DNA from 2 places in the Monashia sp. HAY1-2A genome. Region 2 is predicted to be linked to the other one. Evidence: riboswitches for the same ligand, from Rfam matches in the RefSeq annotation. Region 2 holds a riboswitch; the other holds the start of a gene.
The links. A riboswitch is a leader RNA that binds a small molecule or an ion and turns the genes downstream of it on or off. The one in region 2 is predicted to bind thiamine pyrophosphate.
Positions count from the first base shown of each region.

Region 1 (8,735 bases), on a different contig from region 2:
GAAGGAGTCGGCCTACCTCGACGACTGCCACCACGGCGTCAGCGCCCTGACCGCCGTGGTCACCGCCCTCACCGCTCCCACCGCTCCCGCCGCTCCCGCCGCTCGGAAGGACACCCCCTGATGACCTCGTTCTGGTGCGAGAGTGCCTGGCTCACAGGGGGGTTCGCCCACCGTGTCCGACTCGTCACGGCCGACGGCTGCTTCAAGGAGGTGCTCGTCGACGCCGACCCGGAGCCCGGCGACGTGCACCTGGCCGGCGTCACGCTGCCCGGCATGGCCAACACGCACAGCCACGCCTTCCACCGGGCCCTGCGCGGTCGCGTCAACGGCGGCGGCGGCAACTTCTGGAGCTGGCGCGAGCAGATGTACGCCGCGGCGGAGCAGCTCAACCCCGACACCTACTTCACGCTCGCGCGGGCCGTCTTCGCCGAGATGGTCCAGGCCGGGTTCACGGTCGTCGGCGAGTTCCACTACGTCCACCACCGTCCCGGCGGCCACGCCTACCGCGACCCGAACGCCATGGGCCTGGCCCTGCGGCAGGCCGCGGAGGAAGCCGGCATCCGCCTGACGCTGCTCGACACGTGCTACCTCGAGGGTGGCCTCAACGGCGGCGGGCACGTCGAGCTGCACCCCGGCCAGCGCCGGTTCAGCGACGGCACCGTCGACGCGTGGGCCGAGCGCATGGCCGCTCGCCCGGGACCGACCGACCGGGTCCGCCTCGGCGCGGCGATCCACTCGGTGCGGGCCGTGCGTCGCGAGGACCTGCCCAAGGTCGTCGAGGCCGCCGGCGACCTGCCGCTGCACGTGCACCTGTCGGAGCAGCCGGGGGAGAACCTCGCCTGCCAGATGTACTACGGCTGCACCCCCACCGAGCTGCTCGACGGCGCCGGGGCGCTCGGGCCCGACCTCACGAGCATCCACGCCACGCACCTGACCGAGCACGACCTCGAGCTGCTCGGCGGCACCGGCACCGGCGCCTGCATCTGCCCGACCACCGAGCGCGACCTCGCCGACGGCATCGGCCAGTCCCGCGCCCTGCACGACGCCGGCAGCCCCATCTCGCTCGGCTCGGACCAGAACGTCATCATCGACCCCTTCGTCGAGCTGCGCGGCATCGAGATGCACGAGCGCCTGCTCACCAACGAGCGCGACCGGTTCTCGGCCAACGACCTGCTCCTCGCGGCGTCCTTCAACGGGTACCGCGCGCTCGGCTGGTCCGACGGCGGGCACCTGAGCAAGGGCGCCCTCGCCGACTTCGTCACGGTCCGCGCCGACACGGTCAACACCGCCGGCTCGGCGCACGAGCAGATCATCTACTCGTGCGTGGCCTCGGACGTGTCGACCGTCGTCGTCGGCGGTGAGGTCGTCGTCAGCGACGGGCAGCACCGGATGGGTGACGTCGGGCGGCTCCTCGGTGGGGCCATCGAGCGTCTCAGTGCCGGTGTGGCGGGCGGGGTGCACGCGTGAGCCTGCTGCTCACCGGTGTCGCCGAGCTGACGACGAACGACCCCGAGGTCTCCGACTCGCTCCCGCCGGGGTCCGACCCGGGCGACCGGCTGCTCGGCATCGTGCGCGACGCCGCGCTGGTCGTGTCCGACGACGGCGTCCTCGAGTGGGTGGGCCGGCGGGCCGACGCGCCGGCCGCGGACAGGTCGCGCGACCTCGGTGGCCGGGCCGTCATCCCCGGCTTCGTCGACTCGCACACGCACCTCGTCTTCGCCGGGGACCGGTCGGCCGAGTTCGCGGCGCGGATGACCGGGACGCCGTACGACGGCGGCGGCATCCGCGTCTCCGTCGAGGCCACGCGAGCCGCCTCCGACGACGAGCTGCTCGCGCTCGTGCGCGGCCGCGTCGCGGAGATGCGCGCCCAGGGCACGACGACCGTCGAGGTCAAGAGCGGCTACGGGCTCACGCTCGAGGACGAGGTGCGCGCCCTGCGCATCGCACGAGAGGTGACACCTCACACGACGTTCCTCGGGGCCCACGTCGTCCCGCCGGAGTACGCGGCCGACCGGGCGGCGTACGTCGACCTCGTCACCGGCCCGATGCTCGATGCCATTGCGCCCCAAGGCGGTCCGGCCCTGGCCGAGAGCATCGACGTGTTCTGCGAGCCGCACTCGGCGCACGCCTTCGACGCCGACGAGTCCCGCGCGGTGCTCGAGGCCGGCCGGGCGCGCGGGCTGCGGCTGCGGGTGCACGGCAACCAGCTCGGCCACGGCCCGGGCGTCGGTCTCGCGTGCGAGCTCGGCGCGGCCAGCGTCGACCACTGCACCTACCTCGACGAGGCCGACGTCGAGGCCCTCGTCGCCGCGCGCGGCACGACGGTCGCCACCCTCCTGCCGGGCGTCGAGTTCTCGACCCGCTCGCCCTACCCGGACGCCCGCCGCCTCGTCGACGCCGGGGTCGACGTCGCGCTGGCCTCGGACTGCAACCCGGGCACGTGCTACTCCTCCTCGATGCCGTTCGCCATCGCCCTCGCCGTGCGCGAGATGGGGCTGACGCCGGCCGAGGCGCTGCACGCCGCGACGGCCGTGTCCGCCCGGTCGCTGGGCCTGGACCGGCGCGTCGCGGCGGGTCGGCCGGCGCAGCTCGCGGTCGTCGACGGGCCGAGCCACCTGCACGTGTCCTACCGCGCGGGCGTGCCCGTCGTGCGCAGCCTCGAGCTCTGAGGCGGGCCGGTCAGCCCGGGGCGGCGTCCTCCGTGGCGGGCTCGCACTTGAGCACCGAACCGGGTCCGGGGTGGATCAGGCCGGTGTGGCCGTCGGACCACTCGACGACGTACGGCGGCCCGCCACCGTCGCCCTTGACCTCGCGGATCACGCCGACCCGCGTCGACTGGCCGACGTGCTCGGCCGCCATCGTGATGCGGTCACCCACCTTCGCGTCCATGGGCGCACCTCCTCGTGCCGTGCCTGTGTGCTCGTGGGCGGAGCCCGTGACCGGGTCCAGTCCCAGCACACCACCGCCGGGGGTCGCGCGGGAAGAGGTCCGCGCCGATCCGCGCCGATCCGCGCCGATCCGCGCCGATCCGCGCCGATCCGCGCCGGGTGACGTCATGGGCGACGTGACGGTCGGCGTCGACGCGTCCGTCCTCCCGGGGTCGCACCCGCGGGCCACACCGGTGCGACCACGAGCGGACGCCCCACGACGGCGTGCTCGCCTAGGCTCGGGCGCATGAGGGAGGGGTCCGTGTACGACTGGCTGCAGCGGCGCCCCCTCCTGCTCGACGTGCCGCTGGCCCTGCTCCTGTCGTTCGTCGCGGTGGCCGTGCTCGGCTCGGGCGCGGCCAGCCCCTTCTGGGCGCTCCTCGGCCTGCCGAACCTCGCCCTCGTGTGGCGCCGGAGCCGTCCGACGCTGGCCTTCACCGCCGTGTGCGTGGGCCTCGCCCTCCGCGTCGTCGTCGTGCGCGACCTCCTGCCGAGCGACACCGCCTTCCTCGTCGCCCTGTACTCGCTCGCGGCCCACGGACGCCGGCGGCCGGTCCGGCTGGCCGGGCTGGGGGTCGCGGCGGTCGCCTCGGCGATCGCCGCGGTGCGCTTCACGGCCGAGTCGGTGACCCACCTCGAGGCACCCGCCGTCGCGTTCACGTTCGTCGCCTGCGCGACCGCCGCCCTGTCGGCCTGGACGCTCGGTGACCTCAAGCGGGCCCGGCTCCAGCGGCTCGCCGACCTCCAGGACCGGGCCGAACGCGTCGAGCGCGAGCGTGAGCAGGAGCTGCGCCTCGCCGCGCAGCAGGAGCGCGCGGCGATCGCCCGCGAGATGCACGACGTCGTCGCCCACGCCCTGTCCGTCATCGTCGTGCAGGCCGACGGTGCCGCGTACGCCGCGACGCGCCGGCCGGAGGGCGCCCTCGAGCAGGCGACCCGCACCCTGGTGACCATCGGCGCCACGGCACGCGACGCCCTCGGCGAGACCCGCCGCCTCGTCGGCGTGCTGCGCGACCCGGACTCGGGCGCCGAGCTCGCCCCGACCGGTGGCCTCGACCAGCTCGACGACCTCGTCGCGGGCGTCCGGGCCGCCGGTGTCCCCGTCACCCTGACGGTGCACGGCACCGACGCGCCCCGCCCCGTCGCGCTCGACCTCGCCGCGTACCGCGTCGTGCAGGAAGGCCTCACCAACGTCATCAAGCACGCCGGGGCGGGCGCGCAGGCGCGCGTCGACGTCGTGCAGCAGCCCGGACGCCTCCGGGTGTGCGTCCGCGACGACGGGCGCGGCGCCGCGAGCCCGGACGACGGCCGCGGGCACGGACTGGCCGGCATGCGTGAGCGGGTCGCCGTGCACGACGGGACGCTCACGGCCGGGCCGCACCCGCACGGTGGGTTCGAGGTCCTCGCGACGCTGCCGCTACCGGCCGAGCCGTCGGCGGCCCGGCCGCTCCTCGGGCCCGTGGACCACACCGTGCCGATGGCGACCACGCCCACCGTCCCCGTCCCGACCCACCCCGCCGACGAGAGGGCTCGATGACCCCGCCGCGACCCCTCGACCCGACCGGCCCGGTGCGGGTCATGATCGTCGACGACCAGGCCCTCGTGCGCGCCGGCTTCCGCATGGTCCTCGACGCCGAGCCCGACGTCGAGGTCGTCGGCGAGGCCGGCGACGGCCAGGCCGCCCTCGACCTGCTCCCGGGCCGCGACGTCGACGTCGTGCTCATGGACGTCCGGATGCCCCGCCTCGACGGCATCGAGGCCACCCGTCGGATCGTCGACGCGGCCTCTGTCACCGGCGCATCCGGGCCGCGCGTGCTCGTCCTCACGACGTTCGACCTCGACGAGTACGTCCTGGCCGCGCTCCGTGCCGGCGCCGCCGGGTTCCTGCTCAAGGACGCCGGACCGGCCGAGCTGCTCGCCGCCATCCGGGCCGTGCGCACCGGCGACGCCGTCGTCGCGCCCGGCCCGACGCGTCGGCTCCTCGACCGCTTCCTGCCCGTCCTCGACGAGCCGGACCGCCGTGACGGGCTGGACCGGCTCGACGTCCTCACCGAGCGCGAGCGGGAGGTGCTCGAGGCCGTCGGCCGTGGCCTCAACAACGCCGAGATCGCCGCGTCGTTCTTCCTCGCCGAGGCGACCGTCAAGACGCACATCGGCCGGATCCTGGCCAAGCTGGGCCTGCGCGACCGCGTGCAGATGGTCGTGCTGGCCTACGAGACCGGCCTGGTGCGCGTCGGGGACGGGTAGGCCGGCCGGAGGTTCCGCTCAGCGACCGCGGGTGGCCTTGTCGATGGCCTTCTGCGTCGCCTTCTCGGCCTTGGCCCGGGCCTTGGCCAGCTTCTTGGCGGCCTTCTTGTCCTTCGGCGCGACCTGGTCGTCCTCGAGCGCCTTGGGCAGGTGGCCGGTCGAGCGACGGTAGTACGTCGCCGCGCCGCGCTCGGCGGCGACCCGGGCGGCGGCCACGGCCATCGACGAGATCGCGGTGAAGAGGACGACGTCGCGGGTGCGCTCCCGCTCGTAGTCGCCCTTGACCGGCACGTTGCGGCCCGTCGCGAGCTTCCAGCCCCGCTGCGCGGCGTCGGTGGCCACCTTGGTGGCGACGAGGGTGGCCCCGACGCTCAGCATCTTCCACGTGGCGTTGCCGGCGGCCGTGTGGTGGGTCCTCGCGTCGTCCGCCTTCGCGACGGCCCGCGAGGCCGCGCCCTTCGCCTTCTTCGCGCTCCGTGCCATGGCGTGACTGTACCCATGGCGTCAGGGGTAGAGTCACCCCCGACAACTGAACAGCACCACCCACACCCATACGACAGGGGAGCGCGAGACGCGCTGAGAGTGCGGCAGCCCCACGGCCGAGCCGCAGACCCTCGAACCTGCTCCGGTTAGCACCGGCGAAGGAAGTCGGTATCTCAGGTCACCCGCCGGCGTCACGACGCCGCGGCGTGCCCTCCCCGAGGTATCCATCGGAAACCCGGGAGCCACACCATGTCCAGCACCATCACCGCGAGCGGGCCGCTGACCCGCTGGCGCACCATCGACCTGCTCACCTGCGCCTTCCTCGCCGTCGCGTTCGGCGTCGCCTACTGGGCCTGGGGGCTGGTCTACGCCATCCCGTCCGACGCCGTCTCGGCCGGCTTCCCGCCGCTCGGCGCGCTCTTCAACTGGCCATGGCTCGTCGCCGGCATCGTCGGGATGCTCGTCATCCGCCGACCCGGTGCAGCCGTGTTCACCGAACTGCTCGCCGCGGTCGTCTCGGCCCTCATCGGCACCCAGTGGGGCATCACCACCGTCGTCTCGGGCCTCGCGCAGGGCCTCGGCGTCGAGCTGGGCTTCGCCCTGTTCGGCTACACCGTCTACCGCTGGGCGCCGCTGCTCGTCGGAGGTTTCCTCGGCGGCGCCCTCGAGGCCGTCTACGAGTGGTACTCGTACTGGACCGACTGGGGCTGGGGCTACAAGGTGGCCTACCTGTTCCTCCTCGGTGGCTCGGTGGCCGTCTTCGGCTCGCTCCTCGCGGTCGGGCTGACGCGGCTGCTCGCGCGCGCCGGAGCGCTGTCGGCGTTCCCGCCGGGCCAGGAGGCGCGGGAGCGGACCGCCTCCTGAGGTCCCTCGTGCACCGCCCGTCCGGCGCCGTCCCCGCTGACCGGCCGACGCTCGATGCAGCGGCCCTCGATGCAGCGGCCCCCGACGCAGCAGCCCCCGACGCGTCGGCCCTCGACGCGGCTCCGGTCGGTGCCCGCGTCGAGGTCCGCGACCTGACCTGGCGTCCGTACGGGCGGGCGCGGCCGGTCCTCGAGCACCTCGACCTCACCGTCGAGCCCGGCGAGCGCGTCCTGCTCGCCGGGCCGAGCGGGTCGGGCAAGTCGACGCTGCTGCGCGCCGTCGCCGGGCTGCTGCTCACCGCCGACGCCGGTGAGCTGTCGGGCGAGGTGACCGTCGGGGGCCTTGCCCCTCAGGCGGTCCCGGGGTCGGTGGGCCTGGTCCTGCAGGACCCCGGCGCCGGCGTCGTGGCCTCGACGGTGGGTCGTGACGTCGCCTTCGGGCTCGAGAACGTGCGGCTGCCCCGCGACCGGATGCCGCCCCTGGTCGAGACGGCGCTCGACGAGGTCGGCCTGGCGATGCCGTGGTCCAGCCCGCCCTCGACGCTGAGCGGCGGGGAGTCGCAGCGCCTGGCCCTCGCGGGGGCGCTCGTCATGGAGCCGTCGGTGCTCCTGCTCGACGAGCCGACCGCGATGCTCGACGCCGCCACGGCGGCGGGGGTGCGACGCGTCGTCGCCGACGTCGTGCAGCGCCGTGGCCTGACGCTCGTCGTCGTCGAGCACCGCCTCGACGGGTGGGTCCACCTCGTCGACCGCCTCGTCGTGCTCGGCTCCGACGGTGCCGTGGTCGCCGACGGCCCGCCAGGCCGAGTGCTGGAGCGTGAGGCGGAAGCCCTTGCCGCACAAGGTATCTGGGTGCCGGGCGCACGGGACCCCGAGCCGCTGTCCCTCGACCTGCCGGCCCTGCCCGGCGCCGCCGCCGGCGTCGTCCCCGACGGTGGCGTCGTCGCGGCGGCTGTCGGTCTCGGCGTCGAGCACCGCACCCGCCGGCTCGGCGAGCCGGCCCGGACCACCACCGCCGTCGTCGGGGCCGACCTCGAGGCGCACGCCGGGCGCACGCTGGCGCTCGTCGGGCCGAGCGGCGCCGGCAAGTCCTCGCTCATGACCGCCCTGGGCGGCCTCCTCGAGCCGGCCGCCGGACGCGTCGACGTGGCGCTGCCGCTCGTGCCGGGGGACGACGCCTCCCGGGCGCGGGTCGAGCCGCCGCACGCCTGGGCCTCGCCCGACCTCGCGCGCGTCGTGGCCTGGGTGCCGCAGCGGGCCGCGACCGTCGTCGTCGGCAGCACCGTCCGGGAGGACGTGCTCACCACCCTGCGGGCGCTCGGAGCCGATCCGTCGGCGGCCGCCGCCCGCGCCGACGCGGTCCTCGACGCGCTCGGGCTCACCCACCTCGCGGGCGCCGACCCACGCCGGCTCTCCGGCGGGGAGCAACGTCGGCTGGCCATGGCCTCGGCCGTCGCACACGGTCCGGCTCTGCTGCTCGCCGACGAGCCCACCGTCGGCCAGGACCGGCTCACGTGGGCGGCGGTCACCGGTGTCCTCGAGGCCGCCCGCCGGGAGGGCTCCGCCGTCGTCGTCACGACCCACGACCCCGGCGTCGTCGCCCGGGCCGACCGCGTCCGCACCGTCGGCCGACCCGAGCAGCCGCCGCCGGACCCCGTGCCCGAGCGGCGCACCCTCGTCGCCCGCGCCGGCCCCCTCGCCCTCGTCCTCGCCGCGCTGTGCGTCCTGCCGCTGCCGGCGCTGCTCGACACGTGGCGCCAGGGCCTCGCCGTCCTCGTCGTCGAGGGAGCGCTGGCCGCCCTCGCCCTCCTCGCGCCGGGGCAGGGGCGTCGTCCGGCCGCGCGCCTGCGCGGTGTCCTCGCCCGGCTCGCTCCCGCGGCGCTGGCCGTGGTCGGCGTCGCGTGGTCGGCCTGGCTGCTCGGTGGGCGCGACCTCGAGGTCGCGGCCGGTGCGGCGCTGCGCGTCCTCGCCCTCCTGGTGCCCTCGGCGGTCGTCGTCGGCGCCGTCGACCCGGACGCCCTCGGCGACCACCTCGCCCAGCGGCTGCGGCTGCCGGCCCGACCGGTCGTCGCCGCCACCGCGGCGCTCCAGCGGCTCCAGTCCTTCGACGTGCTCTGGGGCGAGCTGATGACGACGCGCCGGGTTCGTGGCGTCCGCGCCCGGTCGGGGCCCGTGGCGCGTGGCCGCGAGGCCGTCGTCGTCACCGGCGGGCTGC
Region 1 is NZ_JBNDHY010000086.1:3,181-11,915, reverse strand. Features, by position in the region: gene ACPYOM_RS13670 (allantoate amidohydrolase) at 1-121, shown strand, start outside; gene ACPYOM_RS13665 (formimidoylglutamate deiminase) at 121-1,467, shown strand; gene hutI (imidazolonepropionase) at 1,464-2,669, shown strand; gene ACPYOM_RS13655 (DUF1918 domain-containing protein) at 2,680-2,889, opposite strand; gene ACPYOM_RS13650 (sensor histidine kinase) at 3,175-4,464, shown strand; gene ACPYOM_RS13645 (response regulator) at 4,461-5,174, shown strand; gene ACPYOM_RS13640 (DUF4235 domain-containing protein) at 5,193-5,657, opposite strand; TPP riboswitch at 5,723-5,838, shown strand; gene ACPYOM_RS13635 (ECF transporter S component) at 5,907-6,521, shown strand; gene ACPYOM_RS13630 (ATP-binding cassette domain-containing protein) at 6,530-8,735, shown strand, end outside.
Region 1: it holds a riboswitch for thiamine pyrophosphate, as region 2 does, so the genes downstream of both, ACPYOM_RS13635 (ECF transporter S component) here and thiE (thiamine phosphate synthase) in region 2, are expected to answer to the same signal.

Region 2 (8,735 bases):
AGCACGTCGTGGCCCGTGGCTCCGCCGGTGCCGAGGACGAGCCTCGACCCGAACGTCGTTCCGCCCAGGACGAAGGGGTCTGCCGGGCCGGCCTGCGCGGCAACGGTTCCCACGTCAGCCACCTTGCAGGGCCGTGACCACCTCGACCCGGGAGCCCACCGGGACGACGGTGCGGGCCCACGCGGACCGCGGGACGACGACGTGGTCGACCGCGACCGCGACACCACGAGGTGGCACCCCGAGGTCCTCGACGAGGTCGTGGACGGTGGCGCCGGGGCGCACGAGGCGCTCCTCGCCGTTGACGTGGACGGTCACGCGTGCTCCTTCGGGTCGGGGGACGGGCAGAGTCGGACGGGGTCGAAGGCGAGGGCCGGCCGCGGGGGTGGGCGGCCGTCGACGTGGGCGGTGACCGTCTCGGCCGTCAGCGGCGCGAGCAGGACGCCGTCCCGACCGTGCCCGGCGGCCACGAGCAGCCCCTCGACGCAGGTCGGGCCCACGAGCGGGAGGTTGTCGGGCGTCGCCGGACGCAGCCGGGCCGTCGCCTCGCGGAAGTCCGCCTCCGCGAGCTCGGGCACGACGTCGACGGCGTCGTGCAGCAGGTCGTGCACGGCACCCGCGGTGACCGTGGTGTCCTCGCCGACGTCCTCGCTCGTGGCCCCGACGACCACCTCGCCGTCCGGTCGCGGTACGACGTAGACCTCACGGCCGTGGACCGTGGCACGCACCGTGTGGCCCAGCACGTCGCCGGTGGTGCCCAGCCGGAGCACCTGGCCCTTGAGCGGGCGGACGGGGACCGGGTGGCCGAGGGAGCGGAGGGCGGCCGGTGCCGACCAGCCCGCCGCGACGACGACCACGTCGGCGTCGATGTCGACGTCTGCCGCGGCGCCGCCCGGGCCGAAGCCGGTCCCGACGGGACGTGCCGCGACGGCCCGTCCGTCGCGCAACACCGGCTCCGCGGCCACGGGCAGCACGGTGCCCCCGTGCGCCACGAACGCGTCTGCGAGCGCCGCGACGACGGCCCGCGGGTCGACGGCGGCCTCCTCGAGACGCAGGGCTCCCGTGACCCGTGGGCTCAGCGCCGGTTCGAGGCGGCGCGCCGCCCGCGCCGTGAGCCGCTCGGCCCGGCAGCCGCGCCGTTCGAGGAGGTGGGCATGACGCGCGAGGTGCGAGGCGTCGTCGGCGTCGAAGGCGACGAGGAGCGTCCCGCGCGGCGCGAGGTCGAGGGGTCGTCCGGCGTCACGGGCCAGCTGGTCGGCGAACTCGGGCCACGCCCGGGCCGAGACGAGCCCCGCGGCCAGGAGGGCGTCCTGGCCGAAGACCGCCTCGCTCGCCGGTGCGACCATGCCGGCCGCCGCGTGGCTGGCGCCCGTGCCGAGGGCCGGGTCGAGCACGGTGACGACGTGGCCGCGTCGGGCGAGCCGCCACGCGCACGACAACCCGATGACCCCGCCGCCGAGGACGGCGACGCGCCGCGCGGGCGCCGGGTTCGGCTCCTCGGCCGTCACGACGCGGCGCCGGTCGACCCGTTCCCGACCGCCGACGCCAGGGGCGTCGACGGGTCGATCGGTGGTGGGGACCCCGAGGGGAGGGGCGGGTTCGTGTCCGCGCCGGCCAGCGCCCGGAGGAGCGCCGCCAGGGACGCGGCCGGGTCGGCCGCGGTGCTCAGTGCGCCCACGACCGCGACGCCGTGCGCCCCGGCCCCGAGCAGCGAGGGGACGCGGGACGCGTCGACGCCCCCGATCGCGACGACGGGCAGCCGGGTCGCGGCCGCGACGGCGGCGACGCCCGCCGGCCCGAGGGGGTCGGGCAGGCCGGGCTTGGTCGTCGTCGCGTACGCCGGACCGACGCCCAGATAGGTGGCCCCCTCCGCCTCGGCGGCCCGCGCGGTGGCCGCGTCGCGGGCCGTGGCGCCGACGACGAAGCCGGCCGGGACCAGCGCCCGCACCCGTGCGACCGGAAGGTCCGTGGCACCGAGGTGCACGCCGTCGGCGCCCGCGGCGAGCGCGACGTCGAGGCGGTCGTCGACGAGGACCAGGACGCCGGCCGGCCGGGCGACCGCCAGCACCCGGAGCGTCAGGTCGAGCGCGGCGCGGTCGGTCAGCTCCTTGGCGCGCACCTGGACGGCGAGCGACCGGGGCTCGGGGCAGGCCACGGCGGCCCGGACCTCGCGCATCGGGTCATGCCCGTCGCGGGTGTCGGTGAGGACGTGGAGCCGGGGGAGGTGCCCCGTCGGGTCGTGCGGCGTCATCGCGTCTCCTTGGTCCCTGCGCCGGCATGATCCGGATCAGGTGTGGACGGTCAGGGCCGCGTCAGCCCCCTCTCAGCCCGGTGCGCCGGACTCCCGTGAAGGACGTCACCCACCCTAGCCACCCGGTCGAGCGCCCGCAGTGCGGGGTCTCGGGTGGTGGACACGGCCGTAGGGCGCGGTGTTGACAGACCACCGTGGCGATGTGCAATATATCGCATGCCCATTCCGGCCGAGGTCGTGCCACCGCGGCCGTTGCTGCGCGACGACGTGCACCGGCGCCTGCGCGAGGCGATCGTCGACGGCACGTTGACGCCAGGGGAACAGCTGCGCGACCAGGAGCTCGCCGCGTGGCTGGGGGTGAGTCGCACCCCGGTCCGCGAGGCCCTGCTGCGGCTGGCCCAGGCCGGGCTCGTGCACGCCGCGCCGGGCCGCTCGACGACCGTCGCCGGCCTCGACGCGCGCGCCATCCGGGACGCGCAGGCTGTCGTCGCGTCGATGCACCGGCTCGCCGTCGAGCTCGCGGTGCCGCAGCTGGGCGCGGCCGACCTCGAGGCGATGCGTGCTGCGAACGAGCGCTTCGCCGACGCCCTGAGCCGCGGCGACGCCGACGCCGCCGTCGCCGCCGACGACGCGTTCCACGCCGTCACGGTGCGCGCCGCCGCCAACGCAGCCGTCGAGAGCGTCCTCGACCAGTTCACACCGGTCCTGCGCCGGCTCGAGCGGCTGCGCTTCGGCTCGCTGTCCGGACGGGCCTCGGTGGCGCTCCACGACCGCATCGTCGAGCTCTGCGCCGCCGGCGACGCGAGCGCCGCGGGACAGGCGGCTCACGAGACCTGGGAGACGCTGCGCCCGCTCATCGAGAGCCTCGAGTCCGAGAACGACTGAGCGCCAGAGCCTTCCATCCCTCGCTCGCACACGCGTCCGAGAACGCCCGCACCGCAAGGAGACCCACCATGTCGATCCACGACTTCGAGCGCTACCCGCTGACCTTCGGGCCGAGCCCGGTGCACCGGCTCGACCGCCTCACCACCCACCTGGGTGGCGCCGAGGTGTGGGCCAAGCGCGAGGACGTCAACAGCGGCCTCGCCTTCGGGGGCAACAAGACCCGCAAGCTCGAGTACATCGTCCCCGACGTGCTTGCCAGTGGTGCCGACACCCTCGTGTCGATCGGCGGCTACCAGAGCAACCACACGCGACAGGTGGCCGCGGTCGCCGCAAAGCTCGGCCTCCGGTGTCGTCTCGTCCAGGAGAGGTGGGTCGACTGGGACGACCCCGTCAACGACACCGTCGGCAACATCCTCCTGTCGCGGATCATGGGAGCCGACGTCCGGCTCGACCCGCACGGCTTCGACATCGGCATCCGGCCCTCGTGGGAGGAGGCCGTCGCCGAGGTCGAGGCGGCGGGCGGCACGCCGTACGCGATCCCCGCCGGCGCGTCCGAGCACCGCCTCGGCGGGCTCGGCTTCGCCGGTTGGGCCTACGAGGTGGCCGAGCAGGAGCGGGAGCTCGGCGTCTTCTTCGACACCATCGTCGTCTGCACCGTCACCGGCTCGACGCACGCGGGCATGGTGGCGGGCTTCGCCGCGCTGGAGGACGCCGGTGGCCGCCCGCGCCGGGTCATCGGCATCGACGCCTCCGCGACGCTCGAGAAGACCCGGGACCAGGTCGCGCGGATCGCCCGGCACACGGCCTCGCTCATCGGCCTGGAACGCGAGCTGCGCGACGACGAGCTGACCGTCCTGGCGGGCTGGGCCGGTGACCTCTACGGCGTCCCCGTCGAGTCGACCGTCGAGGCGATCCGGCTCTCGGGCCGTCTCGAGGGGATGATCCTCGACCCGGTCTACGAGGGGAAGTCGATGGCCGGCCTCGTCGACCTCGTGACCTCGGGGGAGATCCCGTCCGGGTCGACCGTCCTCTACGCGCACCTCGGGGGACAACCGGCCCTCAACGCCTACAGCGGCGTCTTCTCGTGACCCCCGCGCGGCGGCAGGTCCCACGTCGCGAAAGGCGTGCGTGGGACGCCGCCGGGCCGACCTACCCTTGGACCATGGAACGCACCATCGACCCCGCCGTCGTCGAGTACGTGACGCGGGTGGCCGAGGGCGCGCGTGTCGCGTCCCGCCGGCTCGCCCTCATGTCCCGCGCCGAGAAGGACGCCGCGCTGCTCGCGCTCGCGGACGCCGTCGACGCGGCCGCCCCGGCGATCGTCGCCGCCAACGCCGAGGACCTCGAGCGCGGTCGCGCGCAGGGCATGTCCGAGAGCCTCCAGGACCGCCTGCGCCTCGACGAGGAGCGGGTCGGCGCCGTGGCCCAGGCGCTGCGCGACGTCGCCGCGCTGCCGGACCCCGTCGGCGAGGTGGTCCGTGGCTCGACCCTCGCCAACGGGCTGCAGATCCGCCAGGTGCGGGTGCCGATGGGCGTCATCGGGATGATCTACGAGGCCCGGCCCAACGTCACCGTCGACGCCGCCGGGCTCGGCCTCAAGTCGGGCAACGCCGTCATCCTGCGCGGCGGGTCGGCCGCCGCCAGCAGCAACCACGCGCTCGTCGAGGCGCTGCGGGGTTCCCTTGCAGCCCAAGGCCTCCCGGCCGATGCCGTCAACCTCCTCGAGGAGGGCGGCCGCGACGCCGCGCGCGCTCTCATGACCGCCCGCGGCAAGGTCGACCTCGTCATCCCGCGCGGCGGTGCCGACCTCATCCAGACCGTCGTCACCGAGTCGACGGTGCCGGTCATCGAGACCGGCGTCGGGGTGTGCCACGTCTTCGTCGACCGGGCGGCCGACCTCGACAAGGCCCGGGCCATCACCCTCAACGCCAAGACGCACCGGCCGAGCGTCTGCAACGCGGCCGAGTCCCTGCTCGTGCACCGGGACGTCGCCGCGGACTTCCTGCCCAAGACGCTGACCGACCTCGCCGGCGCCGGCGTGCGCCTGCACGTCGGACCCGAGGTGACCGACTACGCCGAGGCGGCCGGCGCGGCCTACGACCTCGCCACCGAGGCCGACTTCGGCACCGAGTGGCACGGCCTCGAGATGAGCGTCGCTGTCGTCGAGGACCTCGACGAGGCCATGGACCGCATCCGCCGGTACGGGACCGGGCACACCGAGGCGATCGTCACCGAGGACCGGGGCGCCGCGCGGCGCTTCACGGCCGAGGTCGACGCAGCCGCCGTCATGGTCAACGCGAGCACGCGGTTCACCGACGGCGGCGAGTTCGGGTTCGGCGCCGAGATCGGCATCTCGACGCAGAAGCTGCACGCACGCGGGCCGATGGCCCTGCCCGAGCTGACGACGACCAAGTGGGTCGTCGAGGGGGACGGGCACGTGCGCTGACGCGGGTCGCGACCGTCCGGTGACCGCGCCGCCGCGCGCGCCGGCGCTGATGGCATGATGTGCCGTCATGGAAGGCACCGAGGTCCGCAAGCTCGCCGAGCTCGAGGACGAGCACTGGTGGTACCGCGAGCGGCGCCACCTGCTCGCGCGGGCCATCTCCGGTCTGACCCCCGGACGCGCCATCGACATCGGTGCGGCCGGTGGCGGCAACACCCGCGTCCTTCGCCGACACGGTTGGGACGCAGTCGCGTTGGAGTACGGCGCCGACGGTGCCGAGGTGGCCCACGAACGCGGGCTGGCCACCCTGCGGGGGGACGCGACCAACCTGCCGCTCGCCGACGACTCGCTCGAACTCGTCGTCGCCTTCGACGTCCTGGAGCACCTGCACGACGACGACGCCGCCGTCGCCGAGGTCCGGCGCGTGCTGCGTCCCGGCGGCACCTACCTCGTCGCCGTCCCGGCCGACCCGCGGCTGTGGTCGAGCCACGACGTCGCCGTCGACCACGTCCGCCGCTACACCCGCGAGGGTCTGCTCGACCTGCTGGACCGGGGCGGCTTCGACGTGGCCGACGTGCGGTCGTGGAACGTCCTGCTGCGGCCGGTCGTCGCCATGCGCCGCCGCAACAGCTCCGGCTCGGACCTCGAGGACCTGCACCCCGTGGTCAACCTCGGGCTGCGCGCCATCATCACCGCCGAGCGGTACCTGCCGGTGGGCGGGCTGCCCGGCGTCAGCCTCCTCGTCCGGGCTCAGCCGCGCAGCTGACCCGCCTGGGCGGAGCTGCGGCCGTCGTCGACGGTCCGGACCGGCTCGGCGGCGCCCGCGGTGTGCTCGGCTGCCTCGGGGCCGCGGCCGACGATGTGGGCGTCGGTCGGCTGCGCCGGCAGGGGCGTGTCGGTCGGACCGTGACCGGCGGCGGAGGCCGTCATCGAGTCGTAGGCGATGAAGTAGGTCGGCCGGCTCTGCATCTGGGCGTACATCCGACCGATGTACTCGCCGAGGATGCCGACGCAGACCAGCTGCACGGCGCCGACGGCCGAGACGATGGCGACCGTCGAGGTCCAACCGGCCACGGTGTGCCCCTGGGCGCGAGCCACCAGCGTGTAGATGAACAGCAGCACGGCGAGGACGGCACCGGCGAAGCCGGCGAAGGTCGCCACCCGCAGCGGGGCGGTGGAGAAGCCGGTCAGCGAGTCGAGCGACAGCTTGATCATCTTCATGAGCGGGTACTTCGAGTCACCCGCCGCGCGCTCCTCCCGCTTGTACTCGACGGTGTCGGACGGGAAGTTCAGCGCCGGGACGATGAAGCGCAGGACGCGGTTGTGCTCGGGCAGACCGTTGATGGCATCGACGGTGGCGCGCGACATGAGGCGGTAGTCCCCGGCGTCGGCGTGCGCGCTCGTCGGCGACATGACCTTGATGAGCCGGTAGAAGGACTGCGCCGACACGCGCTTGAACCACGTGTCCGTGGAGCGGTCGTTGCGCACGCCGTAGACGACGTCGACGCCGTCGTCCTTCGCCGCGGCGAGCATCTGGGGGATGATCTCCGGGGGGTCCTGCAGGTCGGCGTCGATCGTCACGACGTAGTCGCCACGGGCGCACACGAGCCCGGCCGAGATCGCGGCCTGGTGGCCCGCGTTCGCGCGCAGGCGCACGACGCGCAGCTGCGGCCACTCGCGGTGGTAGCGCTGCAGCAGCGCTGCGGTGAGGTCCTTGCTGCCGTCGTCGACCGCGACGACCTCGTACGGCGTGCCGAGACCGTCGAGGATCGGACGCAGCCGCTGGACGAGCAGGGGGAGCACCTCCTCCTCGTTGTACATCGGGATGACGACGGACAGCTCGGGAACCATGCGAACAAGGGTACGGCCGCGGATGGGTGCTCCCTGTCACGCCGCTGTGCGCCGGCTGTCGCGCTCGGGCGGATGCGGCACTAGCGTGCGCGGGGTGATGCGTCCGACCGGTGCCGCCGGCAGCGAGAGCGGGCCCGACGGGCCGGCGGGCTCCGGCCTGCCGCCCGGCGGGGTGGCCCCGGGCACCCCGGTCGCGGCCCGCTTCACCAAGTGGGGTGGGGGGCCGCACTGGCAGTGGACCGGGCGCTACATCGGCGCCGACGAGCACGGGCACTGGTGGTACGCACCGCCCGGCACCCGCTGCGTGCGGCCCGGCATGGACCTCCACGAGCCGTACGACTGGGTCTCCCTGGCCCCGAGGGGCCGCGGCTGGGCCGCGGGCTTCTACCCGGTCGAGAGGGACGTCGTCGTCTACGTCGACATGACGACGACGGCACACTGGCAGCGTCGGGACCCGGCCCTGGACCACTGGGGCGAGGACGGTCCCGAGTGGGAGGTGACGATGGTCGACCTCGACCTCGACGTCGTCCTCACCCGCGAGGGGCACCTCTTCGTCGAGGACGAGGACGAGTTCGACGAGCACCGGGTCGCCCTCGGCTACCCGCCCGAGGTCGTGAGGCTCGCCGAGGCGAGCCGCGACGCCGTGCTCGCAGCCGTCGGCCGTGGGGACGAGCCCTTCGGGTCCGTCGGCCACGCGTGGTTGCGCCGCGCCCGGACGATAGGCTGGCCCCATGTCTGATCGTGTCCTCGCCCTGGCCGCCGAGACGGAGGAGGCCACCCGCGAGCTTCCCATGCCGGTGATCGCCTACTTCATCATCGCCTTCACGCTGTTCCTCGTCGCCCTCGGCGTGACGTGGAGCTTCCGCAACACCGCCTACAAGGTGGGCCAGAGCCGCCAGCGCCAGCACGGCTCCCACGGCACGCCCGTCGACCCGAACGGACCGCACCACTGAGCATGCGCCTCGGCGTCATGGGTGGCACGTTCGACCCGATCCACCACGGCCACCTCGTCGCCGCCAGCGAGGTCCAGTCCCTCTTCGGTCTCGACGAGGTCGTCTTCGTCCCCACGGGGCAGCCCTGGCAGAAGGCCGACAAGGACGTCTCACCCGCCGAGGACCGCTACCTCATGACCGTCATCGCGACGGCGAGCAACCCCCGCTTCACCGTGAGCCGCGTCGACATCGACCGGCCCGGGCCGACGTACACGATCGACACCCTGCGCGACATCGCCGTCGAGCGACCGGACGACGAGCTGTTCTTCATCACAGGAGCCGACGCGCTCGCCGAGATCCTGTCGTGGAAGGACTC
Region 2 is NZ_JBNDHY010000015.1:2,047-10,781, forward strand. Features, by position in the region: gene ACPYOM_RS03760 (thiazole synthase) at 1-122, opposite strand, end outside; gene thiS (sulfur carrier protein ThiS) at 115-315, opposite strand; gene thiO (glycine oxidase ThiO) at 312-1,505, opposite strand; gene thiE (thiamine phosphate synthase) at 1,502-2,248, opposite strand; TPP riboswitch at 2,244-2,355, opposite strand; gene ACPYOM_RS03780 (GntR family transcriptional regulator) at 2,465-3,133, shown strand; gene ACPYOM_RS03785 (1-aminocyclopropane-1-carboxylate deaminase) at 3,202-4,221, shown strand; gene ACPYOM_RS03790 (glutamate-5-semialdehyde dehydrogenase) at 4,296-5,579, shown strand; gene ACPYOM_RS03795 (class I SAM-dependent methyltransferase) at 5,647-6,342, shown strand; gene ACPYOM_RS03800 (glycosyltransferase family 2 protein) at 6,327-7,427, opposite strand; gene ACPYOM_RS03805 (DUF402 domain-containing protein) at 7,525-8,166, shown strand; gene ACPYOM_RS03810 (transposase domain-containing protein) at 8,159-8,380, shown strand; gene nadD (nicotinate-nucleotide adenylyltransferase) at 8,383-8,735, shown strand, end outside.